2 regions of the Mesorhizobium sp. B2-6-2 genome follow, and region 1 is predicted to be linked to the other one. Evidence: predicted binding sites of a transcription regulator. Region 1 holds the regulator's gene; the other holds the start of a gene.
What was found. The regulator PhoB, encoded in region 1, activates phosphate uptake and scavenging genes when phosphate is short. The targets are predictions, from matches to a motif close to TGTCATNNANCTGTCAT.
Positions count from the first base shown of each region.

Region 1 (5,268 bases):
ATGGCAGCAACTGGCCTGGACGGGCGCACTCATAATCACCCTGACGGTTCTCGGGCTGAGCATCATCGCCCGCAGCCTAACCGGACGCAGAGAGGACAGATGAAACCGATGTTGTCCACCGACCTGAACGCAGCCGATACGACCGTCGAGAAGGCCAAGATCGAGGTCAGGAACCTCAATTTCTACTATGGCCAGTCGAAGGCGCTGAAGGACATCAACCTGTCCCTGCCCGAGCGCAGCGTGACCGCCTTCATCGGCCCGTCGGGCTGCGGGAAGTCGACGCTGCTGCGCGTGCTCAACCGCATCTACGAGCTCTATCCGAAGCAGAGCGCCGAGGGCCAGGTGCTGCTCGACGGCAAGAACATCCTCGACCGCTCGCAGGACCTCAACCTGCTCAGGACCAAGATCGGCATGGTGTTCCAGAAGCCGACGCCGTTCCCGATGTCGATCTACGAGAACATCGCTTTCGGCGTCAGGCTCTATGAGAAGATCAGCAAGGCCGAGATGGACGGCCGCGTCGAGCAGGCGCTGAAGCGCGCCGCACTCTGGAACGAGGTCAAGGACAAGCTCAACGCCAGCGGCCTCAGCCTCTCGGGCGGCCAGCAGCAGCGCCTGTGCATCGCCCGTACCGTGGCGGTGAAGCCCGAGGTCATCCTGCTCGACGAGCCGGCCTCGGCGCTCGATCCGCTGTCGACCGCCAAGATCGAGGAACTGATCGACGAGCTGCAGGCCGACTACACGATCGTCATCGTCACCCACAACATGCAGCAGGCGGCGCGTGTGTCGCGGCAGACGGCGTTCATGTATCTGGGCGAGCTGGTGGAGTTCGACCGGACCGAGAAGATCTTCACCTCGCCCCGCGAAAAGCGCACGCAGGACTACATCACCGGCCGCTTCGGCTGAGCTCATACGAGGACATCATCATGGCCGAACATACCGTCGCTTCCTTCGACGAGGATCTGAGACAGATCAGCCGGCTCATAAACGACATGGGCGATCTCGCCAGCTCGATGGTCGGCGCTTCGACCAGAGCCCTGCTCGAGACCGACAATGCCATGGCGCAGCGCGTCGTTTCCGACGATGCCATCATGGACGCGCGCCAGCGCGAGCTCGACGACCGCGCCATCACGCTGATCGCCAAGCGCCAGCCGATGGCCGATGATCTGCGCAACGTGGTCGGCTCGATCCGCATGGCGGGCGACCTCGAACGCATCGGCGATCTCGCCAAGAACATCGCCAAGCGCGTCGGTTCGGTCGGCGTCAGCGCCGCGCCGCGAGACCTCACGCATTCGATCGATTCCATGGCGCAGCTGGTACTGATCCAGGTCCAGGCCGTGATCCAGGAATATACGGTGGGCGACGCCACGGCGCTGGCCAAGCTTCGCAACGACGACGAGCGCATCGACGTCAAATACACATCCGTCTTCCGCGAGCTCCTGACCTACATGATGGAAGACCCGCGCAACATCACCGCCTGCACGCATCTTCTGTTCTGCGCCAAGAATCTCGAGCGCATCGGCGACCATGTGACCAACATCGCCGAGAACGCCTATTATGTGCTGACCGGCACGCAATTGCCCGCGAATCGTCCCAAGCAGGACGAAACGACAATGTCGGCGCCGGCGGCCTGACGAAGGGTATCTGCCAATGATCGCGCCACGCATCATGGTGGTGGAGGACGAGGAGCCGCTTGGGGTGCTGCTCCGCTACAATCTCGAATCCGAGGGTTACCAGGTCGAAGTGGTGACCCGCGGCGACGAGGCCGAAATCCGCCTTCAGGAAAACGTTCCCGACCTGCTCGTGCTCGACTGGATGGTGCCTGCGGTTTCCGGCATCGAGCTCTGCCGGCGCCTCAGGATGCGGCCCGAGACCGAGCGGCTGCCGATCATCATGCTGACCGCGCGGGGCGAGGAAAGCGACCGCGTGCGCGGCCTTTCGACCGGCGCCGACGACTATCTGGTCAAGCCGTTCTCGACACCGGAGTTCATGGCGCGCGTCAAAGCGCTGCTGCGCCGCGCCAAGCCGGAGGTGCTGTCCAGCGTGCTCAAGGTCGGCGACATCGTGCTCGACCGCGAGTCGCACCGCGTCTACCGCAAGAAGAGCGAGATCAGGCTCGGCCCGACCGAGTTCCGGCTGCTCGAATTCATGATGCGTCATCCCGGCCGGGTGTTCTCGCGCAGCCAGCTGCTCGACAATGTCTGGGGCGAGACGATCTATATCGATGAGCGCACCGTCGACGTCCATGTCGGCCGCCTGCGCAAGGCCGTCAACAACGGCCGCATGCCGGACGTCATCCGCACCATCCGCGGCGCGGGTTACGCGATCAGGGAAGATTAGGCCCAGGGCGCCGAAGTCCTGACGGGCCAAGCACTTCCAACATCCGCGCTGGTGAGTAGCCGAGACGCTTGTGCCTCGTCATCCACGGGCGGAGCAAGGAGCGCAGCGACGCAGCGCAGACCCGAGGATCCATTCCGTGATGTCGACGCGCCGCGGCGGTCCAGAATTTTGCACCGCTGCGCTCGACGCGTGAGGTAACGGCATGGATTCCAGGGTTTCCGCGACGGAGCTTCGCTCCTGCTCCGCCCTGGAATGACGAAGCTGTGGGGCCTTCGCTAATTTCAAGCGTCTGCTGCTGTCCCCGGACCTCTTCAAGGCTGCCTCAGGCCACGTTCTTGCCTGCGGCACCCGCTCTCGCCTGGCCTCCCGGCGCGAAAATCTCCTGGTCGACGAAAGTCAGCGCGCGCATGGCGCAGCCTTCGCGGATCAGCGGCAACTCGTTCGGTTCGGTGTCGAAGGAGATCGATTCCGAGTGCTGGCCGCCGGCGGTCTGGGCGATCGCCTCGCGCAGCGCCGGCTCGATCAGGTCGAAGGCGGCCGCGCTGACGCCGACCATGGCAACGGGCGCCGGATCGATGAGGGCGAACAGGCTGCCGAGACCGAAACCAAGCGCTTCGCCGGCCCGGCGATAAGCCTCCCGTTCGGGGCCGTCCCTCTCGCGCGCCTTCGCGGCAAGGGCCCGCATGTCGGCGTCGCCGACGTCGACCGGCTCGGCCTCCTCGCTCATTTTCATGGCGCTGCGCCAGATCGCATAGTTGCCGGCATAGGCCTCAACGCAGCCGCGGCGGCCGCAGCGGCAAAGCGCCCCGCCCGGGCGGTGAATCATGTGGCCGAACTCGCCGCCGGAGGAATGCGTGCCGGTGAACAGCGCACCCTTGAGCACGAGACCCATGCCGATGCCGTGCGACAACAGGATGGCGATGAAGTCGTCGCGATAGCGCTCCGGGTCGCGCCATTGCAGCGCCACCGCCATCATGTTGCAGTCATTCTCCATGGTGGCGGAGATGCCGAATTCCTTCTCGAGGATGTCGGCGAAAGGAATGTCGGTCAGCGGCGTTATCGGCGACCAGAGCATGGCGCGTGCATGCGAATCTGTGATGCCCTGGATGCCCATGGCGATGCGGGCGACGCTGCCAATGTCGAGGTCGGGATCCTGCAGCCGGCGCCGCACGATCGCCACGCATTCGCCGATCAGCTCGTCGCGGGGCATGCCAAGCGTGTCCAGGCGCTGCTGCTCCTCGGCAACAACTTGGCCGGCATAATCGATCACGGCGACCGACAGGAAGTTCAGCGACAACACCACGGTCAGCACCGCGGCGGCTTCAGGGCTCAGCGCCAGGCCGATCTGCGGCCGGCCGCGTTTCAACGCCGCCGGCTCGCTGGCCTTGCTTTCGGTGAGAATGCCCTCCTGGATCAGGTCGGCGGAGATCGCCGAAATGGTCGAGTGGCTGAGCCCGGTGGTGGCGGCAATTTCGGTCCGTGATGGCTGACCGGCGCGGCGTACCGCCGAAATCACCATGGCCCGGTTGCGCCGGCGCAAATCGTCGTGGCGGATTCCGACCGACATTGTTTCGCATGTCCTCCCCGGTCATCGCGGCCTTGTGATAATGCCATGGCCTGTCGCTGACACGCTAGGGATTGTGGCAGAAGCCAGGGGTTATGTCATTATTTATTGCGGATGCCGAAAAAAATGCATGGACCCATCAAAACCCATCAGAATCTCGGTTGACAGCGTCGTTATGCTGGACCACTATTTTTTTGAGGCTCGAAAAAAAGCCTCTGTGCCGGCCTTCGGGCCAGTCTGGGTCGCGCCGCACTGGCGCAGGGAGGATATCATGAAGAAATTTGCAGCCGCCATTCTGGCGGGCGTTGCCATGTCGCTGACGCTGGCGTCCGTGGCCGAGGCGAAGGACAAGGTGATCGGCGTGTCGTGGTCGAATTTCCAGGAAGAGCGCTGGAAAACCGACGAAGCAGCGATGAAGGCCGCCATCGAGGCCGCCGGCGACAAGTATATTTCGGCCGACGCGCAGTCCAATCCGGGCAAGCAGCTGACCGACGTCGAAAGCCTGATCTCGCAGGGCGCCAACGCGCTGATCATCCTTGCACAGGATGCCTCGGCAATCGGCCCGGCGGTGCAGAAGGCGCTCGATGAAGGAATCCCGGTCGTCGGCTACGACCGCCTGATCGAGAACAAGGACGTGTTCTACCTGACCTTCGACAACAAGGAAGTCGGGCGCATGCAGGCCCGCGGGGTGTTCCAGGCCAAGCCGGAAGGCAACTACGTCTTCATCAAGGGCTCGGGCTCCGATCCCAACGCCGACTTCCTGTTCGCGGGCTCCATGGAAGTCCTGAAGGACGCCATCGACAGCGGCAAGATTAAGAATGTCGGCGAGGCCTATACGGACGGCTGGCTGCCGGCCAACGCGCAGAAGAACATGGAGCAGTTCCTGACCGCCAACGACAACAAGGTCGACGCGGTCGTGGCTGCCAATGACGGCACCGCCGGCGGCGTCGTCGCGGCGCTGACGGCGCAGGGCCTGGCCGGCACCGTGCCGGTCTCGGGCCAGGACGGCGACCACGCGGCGCTCAACCGCATCGCGCTCGGCACGCAGACCGTGTCGGTGTGGAAAGACGCGCGCGAGCTCGGCAAGAACGCCGCCGAGATCGCCTCGCAGCTCGCCGACGGCAAGAAGATGGGCGACATCGCCGGCGCCAAGGACTTCACGACGCCCGGCGGCAACACCGTCAAGTCGCTGTTCCTGACGCCGATCGCGATCACCAAGGACAATCTCAACGTCGTCATCGACGCCGGTTGGATCAAGAAGGACGAGGTCTGCGCGGGCGTACCCGCCGGCAGCGTCAAGGTCTGCAACTGAGCCTTGCCGACGTTCGATCAAAAATACCTGCGCCGCGGCCTGAAAGCCGCGGCGT
Region 1 covers NZ_VFUG01000005.1:191,272-196,539, reverse strand. The annotation lists gene pstA (phosphate ABC transporter permease PstA) at 1-103, shown strand, start outside; gene pstB (phosphate ABC transporter ATP-binding protein PstB) at 100-903, shown strand; gene phoU (phosphate signaling complex protein PhoU) at 924-1,631, shown strand; gene phoB (phosphate regulon transcriptional regulator PhoB) at 1,648-2,337, shown strand; gene FJ419_RS13425 (ROK family protein) at 2,660-3,904, opposite strand; gene xylF (D-xylose ABC transporter substrate-binding protein) at 4,173-5,213, shown strand.

Region 2 (5,268 bases), on a different contig from region 1:
GTGGCAACTGTCGGGTGGAACGCCCGTGATGGAGGGCCGCAGAGGCCTGTTCACGCAAGGATTTGTCGGCGCCAGCACGCCCGACACGAAATGATGCACGACGCAATTGTCATCGGTGCCGGCCCTGCCGGCAGTTCCACCGCCATAGCACTCGCCCAACATGGTTGGTCGGTGGCAATGGTGGAGAAGGTGGTATTTCCTCGCCGCAAGGTCTGCGGCGAATTCATGTCGGGCACCAGCCTTGCCTTGCTCGATCAACTGGGCGTCGGCGAGAGCTGGCGCGCGGAAGCCGGCCCTCAAATAAGGCGTGTCGGGTTCTTTTCGGGCGATGTCTCGGCGCAGGCGCGAATGCCGGGCGCCAAGACGGGTCTCGGCCGCGCGCTCGGCCGCGATCGTCTGGACACCATCCTGCTGCAGGCCGCCGAACGTGCGGGTGTCGAGATCCTCCAGCCTTGCAAGGCAGTCGCCATCCGCCGGCGCGATGACTTGCAATTTCTGACTGTGGAGTCGGACCAGCAACAGAAGCTGCTCAGCACACCTGTCATCATTGCCGCGCACGGATCCTGGGAAACCGGGAAACTTCCGAGCCAGCTTGAAAGAACGAGCCAACCTTCCGATCTTTTCGGCTTCAAGGCGCATTTTACCGGCGCCGCGCTGGCGCCCGATCTGATGCCGCTGCTGGTATTCCCCGGCGGATATGGCGGGATGGTAACTGCGGACCATGGCCGGGTTTCAATCTCCTGCTGTATCCGCCGCGATGTTCTGTCCGGGCTGCGCCGGCGCTTTGGAAATATTGCGGCGGCGGATGCGGTATCGCGCCACGTCCTGGACTCGTGCCGAGGCGTGCGAACTGCGCTGGCAGGTGCCGAATTGGATGGCCCATGGCTGGCTGCGGGGCCGATTCATCCCGGCATCCGGGCCGGCTACGATCAGGGCATCTTCCGTGTCGGCAATATCGCGGGCGAATCGCATCCTGTCATCGCCGAAGGGATTTCGATGGCGCTGCAATCGGGCTGGCTGCTTGCGCGAGAACTGATCGCATCGGGCAAAGGTCACGAGGACCGCGACGCCGCCGGGCATCGCTACGAACGCGAATGGCGTCGGCAATTCTCGACCCGTCTGCGTGCCGCGGCCTTGATCGCCAAAATAGCGCTTGGGCCAGGTGGCGCGTCGGCCATGCGCGCCGTGATCAAGAATTTTCCGGCCGCTTTGACTCTTGGCGCTCGGCTGAGTGGAAAAGTCCAGCCCGTTCCAGGCTTTTGACTTCTAGTGCGTTTCACCGTTTCACGGAAACGGCGAAACGCCCTGTCTCTTTGTTTTTTAGGCAATTCCGGACGGAAAACCGCTCACACTTTTCCTGGAATTGCTCTAAATCGCAGCGACAAAACTTTTCCAAAGCCCGGCATCGAAGCATCGTTTCCCGCCACGGACCGGGATAGCCGCGATCGGCTGTGACCGCGCTCAGCTCAGCTTGTATGCGCGACCAGCCTGTTCACCGTCTCGGGGAAGAAGTCGGGCGCCGAGAGCCGCTTGCCGAACATCATGTCGTATTGGATGAGCCGGAAATCGTTGATCTTCGGATCGATCTGCTTCTGCCTCGCCCAATCCGGCGTTGCTTCGCCCACGGGCGACAGGAGCAGGTTGCGGTCGACCACCCGGTAGTGTTCGCGCAGCGCGCCGAGGAAGCCGGTGTAATAGGGGTGGCTGATGCCTGCCGTGGTCAGGATATGGTAGGGCAGGAAGGCCGGGCTCACCGAGCCAATGTTCTCGACCGGACCGGAGCGGTTCGACCAGATGACCAAAGGCGTGTCGTGGTGTTCGAGCGCGGCGACCGCCGGCTCCTTGCGCGGCGCGACATTGTCCTTGAGGAAGCCGGTCTCGACATACACAGGTCCGAGCGGCGGCAGATGGTCGCCGAAGAAGGCGATGATGGTCGGCCGCTGGCGGGCCTTCGCCCAGTCGATCAGGCGCTGCAGGCCGCGGTCGGCGTCGGCCGACCCCTCGGCATAGGAAAGCAGCGATTCCCGCGCCCAGGAACTGATCGGCGCGTCGATCGAATGCGTCGGGTTGTAGTAGCGGTAGGGCTCGTAAGGACCGTGGTTCTGCAGACTGACGGCGAACAGGAACACCGGATCGTCGCTGGCGTCGGCCTCGCGGATGATCTCGTCGGTCATCGCCGCGTCGGAAGCCAGCGGCCCGCGCTTTTCCATCGGCGGCAGCGTCTCTTCGGAGCGAAAGTCGTTGAAGCCGAAATCGGCATAGACGGCGCCGCGGTTCCAGAACCAGTTGGTGCCGGGATGGATGGCGCGCGCCCGGTAGCCCTGGCTCTTCAGGAAGGTCGCCAGCGACGGCGTCGGGGTGCGCACATATTGCTGATAGGGGATCGAGCCGGCCGGCAGGAAGGCGTTGGAAAAGCCGGTCAGCGCCTCGAACTCGATATTGGCCGTCATGCCCCCGAACTCGGGCGAGAACATCGAGCCGGAGCGCAACGCCCTGACCGTCGGGATCGGGTCGGGCTTGATGGTGACGCCGGGCAGATGCGTCGGATCCCAGAAGGATTCGCTCATCACCACCACGATATCCGGCTTCTCGTCCGGCACGGAAGCGGCGACGTCGGGGCGCTGGATCGCGGCCATCGTCTTCTCGGAATAGCCGGGCGGCGCCGCGACATGCGCCATCGGCACGTTCATCGCGAAGGCCAGCGCAAAGCCGTTGGAGGCGTAGTTCTCCTTCTGGTCCCACATGATCGGGATGATCTGCAGCCGGTCGCGCGTCCACGAGAAGGTGGCGTAGTCCATGATCGAGACGAAGAAGGCGAGCAGCGGCACGGCAAGCGCCAGCCGCGCCAGGCGGCCCTTGCGGCTGAGGATGGGCACTCGCCGGCGCCAGGTCCGCCAGCCGTAGACGAGCAGCGTCAGGCCACCGACGATGCCGACCGCCAGCATGACGGCCGTCCACGGGCGCTCGCGCACCAGAAGCGGCATCAGCGCCACGATCTGGCGGGCAAACAGGAAATCCGTGGGATAGAGCGGGTCGCCGAGGTAACGCGATTTCTGGTGGCCGACAAAGGCCAGCGCCAGCGTCAGCGGCGCCACGATCATCAGGCTCTGGTGGCTGCGGCCGAGTATGGCGTCCAGTCCGAGCAGCACCAGGGCGAAGACGATGATGGTGGTCCAGCCGGGCTTGAAGGGCTGCATGAAGAAATCGACTGTGCCGAAGAAATCGCCGCGTACGATCAGCTCGATCGCGAAGACGAGCAGGGCTGAGGCAAGAAGCGTCGACAGGCCGTAGCGTACGGTCGGCCAGGCTCGTCCCGGCAGATAGCCGGTGGACGGATCGTCTTCCAAAAATTGCGGCGCGGGTTTGGCCGCGCCTTTCCTGATCCTTGCCACTTTGCTTCCCCGGCCCTTGTCACGCGTCTTCCACTCGCGTCACGCTACTGTCATCGAAATGTCACGCAAAGCTAGCGCCTGTGGCGGAAATAAGAAGAGCCAGCAAACTAAACGTGAGCGGTTTTCATCAGGTGTGATCAAGTAAAAGGCCTTTTGGAACAGGCAGTCAGCCGGTTCTTCCGGCCGAAATGCAGGCCGAAGAGACGCCTGCGGGCTTGACTTGGCTGTCCGCCTTGCGCCAGAGGCAGACAAAATCAGCCTCTGGAGAGACCTCAAATGGCCGTCGCATTCACCTTTCCGGGACAGGGCAGCCAGGCCGTCGGCATGGGTAAGGACCTCGCCGATGCATTCCCCGAAGCACGCCGCGTCTTCGAGGAAGTGGACGCCGCGCTCGGCGAAAAACTGTCGAAACTCATCTGGGAAGGACCGGAAGAGACGCTGACGCTGACCGCCAACGCCCAGCCGGCGCTGATGGCGGTGTCGCTGGCGGCGATGCGCGCGCTCGAAGCGCGCGGCTTCTCTTTGAAGGACAAGGTGGCTTATGTCGCCGGCCATTCGCTTGGTGAATATTCCGCGCTTGCCGCGGCCGGCTTCGTTTCGGTCGGTGACGCGGCGCGGCTACTTCGGACCCGCGGCAACGCCATGCAGGCGGCGGTGCCGGCCGGCGAGGGCGCCATGGCCGCGATCATCGGGCTGGAACAGGCCGACGTCGAGTCCGCTTGCGCCGAGGCAGCTCGCGAGGTCGGCAACGGCTCCGTCTGCCAGGTCGCCAACGACAATGGCGGCGGCCAGCTGGTGATCTCCGGCGCCAGGCCGGCGGTCGAGCTGGCGGCGAAGCTGTGCACCGAAAAAGGCGCCAAGCGGGCGCTGATGCTGCAGGTTTCCGCCCCCTTTCATTCGGCGCTGATGACGCCGGCCGCCGACATCATGCGCGAGGCACTGGCCGGTGTCGCGAAATCCGCGCCGGTGGTTCCGATCGTCTCGAACGTCACCGTAACCCCGACCAGCGACCCCGATGAGATCGCCCGCCGCTTGGTCGAGCAGGTGGTCGCCCGCGTGCGTTGGCGAGAGACGGTGGAATGGTTTGGCGCCAACGGCGTCGCGAGCCTCTATGAAGTCGGCGCAGGCAGGGTGCTGTCGGGCCTGGCGCGCCGCATCAACCGCGACATCGCCACCGGCGCCATCGGCACGGCGGCGGAGGTCGAGGCGGCGCTGGCGGCGCTTGGCTAGGAACCTATCATAGGTGCGATATGGTCAGATCAAAGCCAAGGCGGAGCAAGGTCCAGCGCTCGCGAGACCGTGAGGACTATCGCCTCGCAGCTGAGGTCGTGAAGAGCATCGGGCTTGGACAGGAAAATATCCTTAATGCCGAAGATTTCTGGCACGGTTTGGACGATTTAACGTATACGGAACGCGCATCGCCTGTGGCGCGCAAAAATGAGGTTGGAAAATGTTCGAACTGACCGGCCGCAAGGCGCTCGTCACCGGTGCATCGGGAGGCATCGGCGAGGCGATCGCCAGGGTGCTGCACAGCCAGGGCGCGATCGTCGGCCTGCACGGCACCCGTGTGGAGAAGCTGGAAGCCTTGGCGGGCGAATTGGGCGACCGCGTAAAACTGTTTCCGGCGGACCTGACGAACCGCGACGCGGTCAAGGCGCTCGGCCAGAAAGCGGAGGCCGATCTCGAGGGCGTCGACATCCTGGTTAACAATGCCGGCATCACCAAGGACGGCCTGTTCGTGCGCATATCGGACGCCGACTGGGATTCTGTGATCGAGGTCAACCTCACCGCCGTGTTCCGGCTGACCCGCGAGCTGACCCATCCGATGATGCGCCGCCGCCATGGCCGCATCATCAACATCACCTCGGTGGTCGGC
Region 2 covers NZ_VFUG01000020.1:49,349-54,616, reverse strand. The annotation lists gene FJ419_RS31305 (class I SAM-dependent methyltransferase) at 1-94, shown strand, start outside; gene FJ419_RS26350 (NAD(P)/FAD-dependent oxidoreductase) at 91-1,263, shown strand; gene FJ419_RS26345 (LTA synthase family protein) at 1,467-3,392, opposite strand; gene fabD (ACP S-malonyltransferase) at 3,669-4,622, shown strand; gene fabG (3-oxoacyl-[acyl-carrier-protein] reductase) at 4,843-5,268, shown strand, end outside.
Region 2: the regulator PhoB is predicted to act here: its motif matches at 3,441-3,457, upstream of FJ419_RS26345 (LTA synthase family protein).